One region of the Bacillus pacificus genome, then DNA from elsewhere that is predicted to be linked to it. Evidence: predicted binding sites of a transcription regulator. Region 1 holds the regulator's gene; the other holds the start of a gene.
The links. The regulator Rex, encoded in region 1, represses fermentation and respiration genes when NADH is low (regulators of the CRP and FNR family bind a similar motif). The targets are predictions, from matches to a motif close to TTGTGAAATATTTCACAA.

Region 1 (4,203 bases):
ACCAGCTGTTACGTTTTTAAGACCTTCACGAATCATAGCTTGCGCTAATACAGTTGCAGTTGTTGTTCCGTCACCAGCTACATCATTTGTTTTGCTAGCAACTTCTGCTACTAATTTCGCACCCATGTTTTCGAATGCATCTTCTAATTCAATTTCTTTTGCGATTGTTACACCGTCATTTGTAATAAGTGGTGAACCGAATTTTTTCTCAAGAACAACGTTACGACCTTTTGGTCCAAGCGTTACTTTTACTGCGTTTGCAAGAGTGTCGACACCGCGAAGCATCGAACGACGTGCTTCTTCACTAAATTTAATATCTTTTGCCATAATAATTGACCCCCTTGGATTTTTTAAGATTTATATAATTAACCGATAACTGCTAAAATGTCACTTTCACGTAAAATCAAGTAGTCTGTACCTTCATATTTCACTTCAGTACCTGCATATTTTGAGAAGATGATAAGATCACCTGCTGCTACCTCTAAAGCAACACGCTCACCATTTTCAAGCACTCGACCAGTACCTACTGCAATAACTTTACCCTCTTGTGGTTTTTCTTTTGCTGTGTCTGGTAATACAATACCACTTGCTGTTTTTTCTTCCGCTTGAACAAGCTCAATTACAACGCGATCACCTAATGGCTTTAGCATGAACAATAACCTCCTCATTTTGTTATGTAAATTTTATTTATTAGCACTCAGGTCACCCGAGTGCTAACACACTTATAATAATAAATAATCTCAATTTCTTTTGCAAGTAAAAAAATCATAATTTTTTCGCAAATTACGCTATAAACTTTTCTATATAGAGTTCCTCTTCTTCTACCTTTACCATATGAATCGTTGTTTCCGCTACTCGTATGTTACAATATGAAGGGACACCCTAAGTTGTTTTCGCTACACATACAACTTTCTCCTGTCTTCTATTATAATTTCAAATAAGGATTTACGAAAAAAACATAATTCAAGAGGTTTATATCGTAGGTAGCATATGTACATGTTATCCTACCTTATCTCATACACTAGAGTTAGAAAGGATGGTTAAACCATTTGAAAAAACAATATTGGTGGGTTATCGTTACATACATCTTAATGCAGTTATCATCAATTGCTGGATTACCACTTCTCCTGAAAACTGGACTTTATGATAACAGGGGATTTACTAGGGAAGAGAAATTTCAACTTATAACTGGTCACTGGGCAATCATTAGCTTCTTTATTGCATTATGTATCGTACTTTGGTTACTTAGAACAGATATTCGTGATAGACATTTAGATAAAACGCGTTCTACTGTTCCAGCTACAATTGGTTGGATTTTTATCGGTTTCTTCTTAGCATTTTTCTCGCAAAGTATTGCTGGTATGATTGAAATGTATGTATTAGGTATTAAACCTGGATCTGAAAATACAGCAAGGCTTATGGATATCGCAAGAACTACTCCTTGGTTCCTTATCGTCATCTCTATAATAGGACCTATTTTGGAAGAAATCGTATTTAGAAAGATTTTATTTGGTACACTTTATAAGAAGTTTAACTTCTTTATTGCCGCTATCATTAGTTCCCTTGTATTTGCGGCGATTCATTTTGATTTTACTCACTTATTGGTATACACTGCTATGGGTCTCGTATTCGCCTTCTTATATGTAAAAACGAAGCGTATTATCGTTCCCATTGCAGCTCATGTTGCAATGAATACATTAGTTGCAATTGCCCAAGTTTTAGTGAGTAACGAACAAATTCAGGAAATGATTAAAGAAGCTGAAAAAATGCAAGGCTTTATCGGAGGATTTTTAGTATGAGAAACTCACCATTGTTCATGGCTGCATTGTACTTCCTTCTAGGATGTATCTTTACACGCTTCGCCATTACGAACGTAACAGATACAATTTGGAATATGTGGACAATACTATTTGCAGTTATGGCAACGATTGATTTTAATTTGGCACTTCGCCTCATCTTAGTTAAATTTACAAAGAAAAAACAATAATAAAACGCAGAGGTCGCTTCCTCTGCGTTTTATTGTGGATAATTCTTCAAAAAGTAAACGAGTGTTTGTAACTCTACTGCTAAATCAATATGATGAATTCTTATATTTTCTGACACATTTAAGCGCGCTGGTGTAAAATTCAAAATACCATGCACGTTTGTTTCTGCCAATCTATCGGCTACAGATTGCGCTACTGTAGCGGGTACTGTTAATATTGCCACTTGTATATCAGTTGATAAACGTTCTTCTAATTCATCTAAGTGATATACAGGAATGCCTCCGATTTCTGTTCCAACTTTCTCTTCACTAACATCAAACGCCATTTCAATTTTTGTATTATTGTTTTTCGTGAAATTATAATGTAAGAAAGCGGTCCCTAAATTACCTACTCCAATAAGCGCTACACGTGTTATATCATCTTGGTCGAGTGTTTCACGGAAAAATGATAATAAATAATTTACGTTATATCCATATCCTTTTTTTCCTAATGCTCCAAAGTATGAGAAATCTCTTCGAATCGTTGCGGAATCAACCTTGACCGCTTCACTTAATTCGGCTGATGAAACACGTTGCTTACCAGACAAAGATAAGTTTTGGATAAATCGATAGTATAGAGGCAATCTCTTAGCAGTGGCTTGTGGAATTTTCTGCTGCTCCATATAACCTCTCCTCTCTTCCTATCTTTATTCATATGCTTTAATCAAATACAGAAGTTTAGCACTTATTAAATTCCTTGTATAATAGAAAGAAGAAGTATTCTCTCTGTATTTTAAACTATACACTATTTTTAGTATGATTGAGAAATATAAACATGGCAAAGTTAAGAAATTATTTGAGGTGAAAACATTGATTTTATTACAAGTAAACGCGCTTTCGAAATTATACGGTGCAGAAACGATTCTTGCAAACATAAAATTGGAAGTTCAAACGAAAGATCGTATCGCATTAGTCGGGCGAAATGGAGCCGGAAAATCTACATTATTAAAAATAATAGCGGGTGAGCTATCTCATGATGGTGGAGAAATTATAAAACCGAAAGATGTCTCAATTGGATATCTAGCTCAAAATACCGGTTTAGAAACGTCTTTAACAATTTGGGATGAAATGTTAACCGTCTTTACACACTTGCAGCAAATGGAGACAAAACTTCGAAGGCTAGAGCAAGAGATGGGAAAAGAAGAAAACTTTTCAAACGAGGCTACATATGAAAGATTATTAGCTGATTATGACCAATTACAATTAGATTATAAAGATCAAGGTGGCTATCAGTACGAAGCAGATATCCGTTCGATTTTAAGTGGTCTTGGCTTCCCAGTTGAAACGCACCAAACGACGATTTCCACATTAAGCGGTGGACAAAAAACACGATTAGCTCTCGGTAAATTATTATTAACGAAACCAGACCTCCTTATTTTGGACGAGCCTACAAACCATTTAGACATCGAAACATTAACATGGCTTGAACAATATTTACAAGGTTATCCTGGCGCAATATTAATCGTTTCCCACGACCGTTATTTCTTAGATAAACTTGTTACACAAGTATATGAAATTTCGAATAAAGAAAGTAGACGATTTGTTGGTAACTACAGTAAATATTTAGACTTAAAATCAGCACTATACGAGCAAGAAATGAAACGTTATGAAAAACAACAAGATGAAATCGCTAAGCTAGAGGACTTCGTTCAAAAAAATATAGCTCGTGCATCTACGACAAAACGTGCACAAAGCCGTCGTAAACAATTAGACCGTATGGAACTATTAACAAGACCATTAGGTGACTCTAAGTCAGCTTCCTTCCACTTCGATATCGAAAAACAAAGCGGAAATGATGTGTTACAAGTAAAGGATGCAACTATCGGCTATGATAAGGATCCAATTATTGAGCATGTAACAATGCGCTTAACTCGCGGAGATAGCGTTGCTTTAGTTGGTCCAAATGGAATTGGGAAATCCACATTATTAAAATCAATTGTGAATAAGTTACCACTACTACATGGTGATGTTTCTTTCGGATCCAATGTATCTGTTGGTTACTATGATCAAGAACAAGCCAATTTAACATCTTCTAAGCGTGTTTTAAATGAGTTATGGGATGAATATCCACTGCAACCCGAAAAAGAAATCCGCACGATACTAGGTAACTTCTTATTCACAGGAGATGATGTACTAAAACCAGTATCATCTCTTAGTGGTGGACAAAAAGCTCGATTAGC
Region 2 (4,203 bases), 1.4 Mb from region 1:
ATCTTCAAAAGCTCTTTCTGCCAATAATCCAACAACCTCTTCAAATTGGTCTTTAGCAACTCCTTGTCCTGCAATACTCATATTTATATTTAAACTTTTTCCGAGCTCAATAATTGCTTTGACAAGTGATTCCACACCTTCTGCAGTCGAACTTGCTGGAAGCCCGAGCATTCTCGCAATATGTGCATAGCGTTCATCGGCTACAAAGTGCTCATATTTTGGGAACAATGCGTGTTTTCTTGGCTTAATAGCATTATAGCGAACTACGTGCGGCATAAGAATTGCATTCGCACGCCCATGTGGAATATGAAATTCTGGTCCAATTTTATGTGCTAAGCTGTGATTAATACCTAGAAAGGCATTTGCAAATGCCATTCCTGCGATTGCAGAAGCATTGTGCATTTTTTCTCGTGCTTCTTCATCATTTCCATCTTTAAATGCTCTTGGTAAATATTTAAATACGAGATCAATGGCCTTTAATGCTAATCCATCTGTATAGTCATTCGCTAAAACAGACACATACGCCTCGATTGCATGCGTTAATACGTCCATGCCAGTGTCTGCTGTTACATGTGGTGGTACTGTCATTACAAATTGTGGATCAACAATTGCTACATCTGGCGTTAATTCATAATCCGCGAGTGGATACTTTATATTATTTTTCTTATCTGTAATAACCGCAAATGGTGTCACTTCTGATCCTGTTCCAGATGTTGTTGGAATGGCAACAAACTGCGCCTTACTTCCTAATTCCGGATATTTACATGTTCGTTTTCTTATATCTAAAAACTTCTGTTTAATTCCATAGAATGTTGTTTCTGGATGCTCATAGAAAAGCCACATCCCTTTCGCGGCATCCATCGCTGAACCACCACCAAGTGCGATAATTACATCTGGCTGAAAACTTCTCATCATTTCTGCACCTTTAAACACAGTTTCATCTGATGGATCCGGCTCAACCTCAAAGAAAACTTCAACTTTCACATCATTTACATGTTTACGTAAATAATGCGTGACCGTATCTACATATCCGTGCTCAACCATTCCTGGATCCGTTACAATAAATGCACGTGAAATGTTAGGCATATTTGCTAAATATGCTGCCGCATGTTTTTCAAAATAAATTTTTGGTGGTAATTTGAACCATTGCATATTCTTTTTTCTATTTGCCAACCTTTTTATATTTAATAAATGCGTCGCTGTTACGTTTTGAGAAATCGAGTTTTTCCCGTAGGAACCGCAGCCAAGCGTAAGTGATGGAATAAATCCATTATATATGTCACCGATTCCACCTTGTGATGAAGGGGCATTTACAATAAGGCGGCAAGCTTTCATACGTAATCCAAATTGCTTTTGCACTTCTTTATTTACAGAATGGATAACTGCTGAATGTCCTAAACCACCGAGGTTTAACATTTCTTCACAATATGTAAATCCTTCTTCTAATGAATTTGCTTTTACACAAGCTAATACTGGACTTAACTTCTCACGAGATAGTGGATATGCGGCTCCGATGCCTTGTATTTCAGCTACAAGCATTTTTGTATTTTTAGGTACAGTAATTCCAACTAATTTGGCAATATACTGTGCGGATTTCCCTACAATATCACTATTTACTGCACATGTATTTTCATTAATAACAAGCTTTTCTAATTTACTTCTCTCTTCCTCGGTTACAAAATAACAATCATTTGCAATCATTTCTGTTTTCACATCATCATAAATTTCCTTGTCTACAATAATTGCTTGTTCTGATGCGCAAATCATACCATTATCAAATGTTTTAGATAAAATCAAATCATTAACCGCTCGTTTTATATGCGCTGATTTCTCTATATAACATGGTACATTACCAGGACCTACACCTAGCGCTGGTTTTCCAGTAGAATAAGCTGATTTCACCATACCAGCCCCTCCAGTTGCCAAAACAAGCGCAACACCTTCATGGTTCATTAATTGTTTCGTTGCTTCGACAGAAGGCTTTTCAATCCACTGAATACAATATTTTGGTGCCCCCGCCTTCACCGCTGCATCGTATACTGTTTTCGCAGCTGCAATAGAACAGTTTTGTGCGGAAGGATGAAATGCGAAAATAATTGGATTTCTCGTTTTTATCGCAATTAATGCTTTAAACATTGTTGTCGATGTTGGATTCGTTACTGGTGTTACCCCAGCTACTACACCGACAGGCTCCGCAATTTCTATTATTTCTTCATGAGGATCTTCGTGAATAATCCCTACTGTTTTATCTTTCTTTATGCTATGCCAAATATATTCAGTAGCAAAAATATTTTTAATACATTTATCTTCGTATACACCACGACCTGTTTCTTCAACAGCCAACTTCGCAAGTGGCATATGTTGATCAACACCTGCTAATGCCATTTCATGAACAATGTTGTCAATTTGCTCTTGTGTAAAACTTTCTAATGCTTGTAAAGCCTTTCGACCGTTATTCACTAACGTATCAATCATCTCTTTTACTTCCTGCATTTCATTTACAATTTTCTCTTTGACTACCATGTAAATTCCTCCTATTCTGCTATCTTGGACTAAATAAGGCCCTATAGGTCATAATTAGTCCCGATTAGCGTAAAAAAATAGAATTGCTTTCCTACATGAACTTCATTGTTTGTGAAACATTTCACAAGTTTGTTCGTGAGTAACACTTCATGAATTCAATATACATGAAATCATTTTATTTGTGTATGTCTATTTTGTGAAGTATTTCACAAAATAATGTAGTAAAAATGCACTGCCTATACTAGCAGTGCATCTTTACTACGCTAACGCTTGTGCTAAATCTTCAATTAAATCTTCTCCGTCTTCAATACCGACAGAAATTCGAATTAATGTATCTGTAATTCCTAATTCTTTGCGACGATCTGCTGGGATTGATGCATGCGTCATTTGAGAGGGGATAGAAATTAAACTTTCTACTGCTCCTAAACTTTCAGCCAGCGTAAAGTATTGTAATTTCTCAAGCACTTTATTTAATGTTTCTTCGCTATCTACATCAAATGAGATAATAGCACCAAATCCATTTGCTTGTTCTGTTGCCAGTTCATGGTTTTGATGTGACTCAAGGCCTGGGTAATATACTTTATTTACTTTTGGGTGGTTATTTAAAAACTCAGCAATTGCACGTGAATTCGTTTCATGCTCTTCCATTCGAATTCCTAATGTTTTTAAACCACGAAGTAGTAAGAAACTATCTTGCGGGCCAAGAATGCCGCCTGTTGAGTTTTGTACAAAGTGAAGGTCTTCTGCTAATTGCGGGCTATTTACAACTACTAGACCTGCAACTACGTCACTATGACCTCCTAAATATTTCGTTGCACTATGAAGTACAATGTCTGCTCCTAAAGAAATCGGCGACTGCCAATATGGCGTCATGAATGTGTTATCAATAATTGTTAATAAATCTTTCTCTTTAGCAAGAGTAGATATTTTTTTAATATCAGTAATTTTTAGTAACGGATTCGTTGGTGTTTCTACATAAATCGCTTTCGTATTTGGACGAATCGCTTCTTCAACTTCCTCTAAGTTTGTTGTATCTACAAATGTATGCTCAATACCGAAGCGGTTTAATACTTTCGTAATCACGCGGTACGTTCCGCCATACACATCATCTGTTAAAATAACGTGGTCACCTTTTGAGAACAACATAATCGTAGCTGTAATAGCCGCCATTCCTGAACCAAATGCGAAACCAGCATGGCCGTTTTCTAATACCGCAATCATTTCTTCTAAAGCTGCACGTGTTGGGTTTCCTGTACGTGAATATTCATATCCTTGATGCTTACCAACTGCTTCTTGTTTGTACGTACTCGTTTGATAAATCGGTACATTTACAGATCCAGTTGAAGGTTCTCCTATGCGAATACCATGAATTAACTTTGTCTTTGCTCTCATTTTTTATTCCCATCCTTTGTATATGTCTTTACTTAAATAGCGCTCACTACTATCAGGAAAAATCGTTACAATATTTGTACCTGGCGCCGCTTTCTCTGCTTCAAGTAAACTTGCATGAAATGCTGCTCCTGAAGAGCTCCCAACAAGAAGTCCTTCTTTTTGCGCTAATTCTTTCACTCGTAAAAATGCATTTCGATCAGAAATCGTATGAATTTCATCAAAATAAGATGTCTTCAAAAATGGCGGGATAAATTCCAGTCCAATTCCTTCGGTCTCATGTGAACCAGC

Region 2: the regulator Rex is predicted to act here: its motif matches at 2,633-2,650, upstream of adhE (bifunctional acetaldehyde-CoA/alcohol dehydrogenase).

Annotation. Positions count from the first base shown of each region.
Region 1 is NZ_CP086328.1:4,804,315-4,808,517, forward strand. It holds gene groL (chaperonin GroEL) at 1-327, opposite strand, end outside; gene groES (co-chaperone GroES) at 366-650, opposite strand; gene LMD38_RS24645 (CPBP family intramembrane glutamic endopeptidase) at 1,050-1,799, shown strand; gene LMD38_RS24650 (YdiK family protein) at 1,796-1,987, shown strand; gene LMD38_RS24655 (redox-sensing transcriptional repressor Rex) at 2,017-2,646, opposite strand; gene LMD38_RS24660 (ABC-F family ATP-binding cassette domain-containing protein) at 2,834-4,203, shown strand, end outside.
Region 2 is NZ_CP086328.1:991,791-995,993, reverse strand. It holds gene adhE (bifunctional acetaldehyde-CoA/alcohol dehydrogenase) at 1-2,523, opposite strand, end outside; gene LMD38_RS05145 (bifunctional cystathionine gamma-lyase/homocysteine desulfhydrase) at 2,782-3,915, opposite strand; gene LMD38_RS05140 (O-acetylserine dependent cystathionine beta-synthase) at 3,919-4,203, opposite strand, start outside.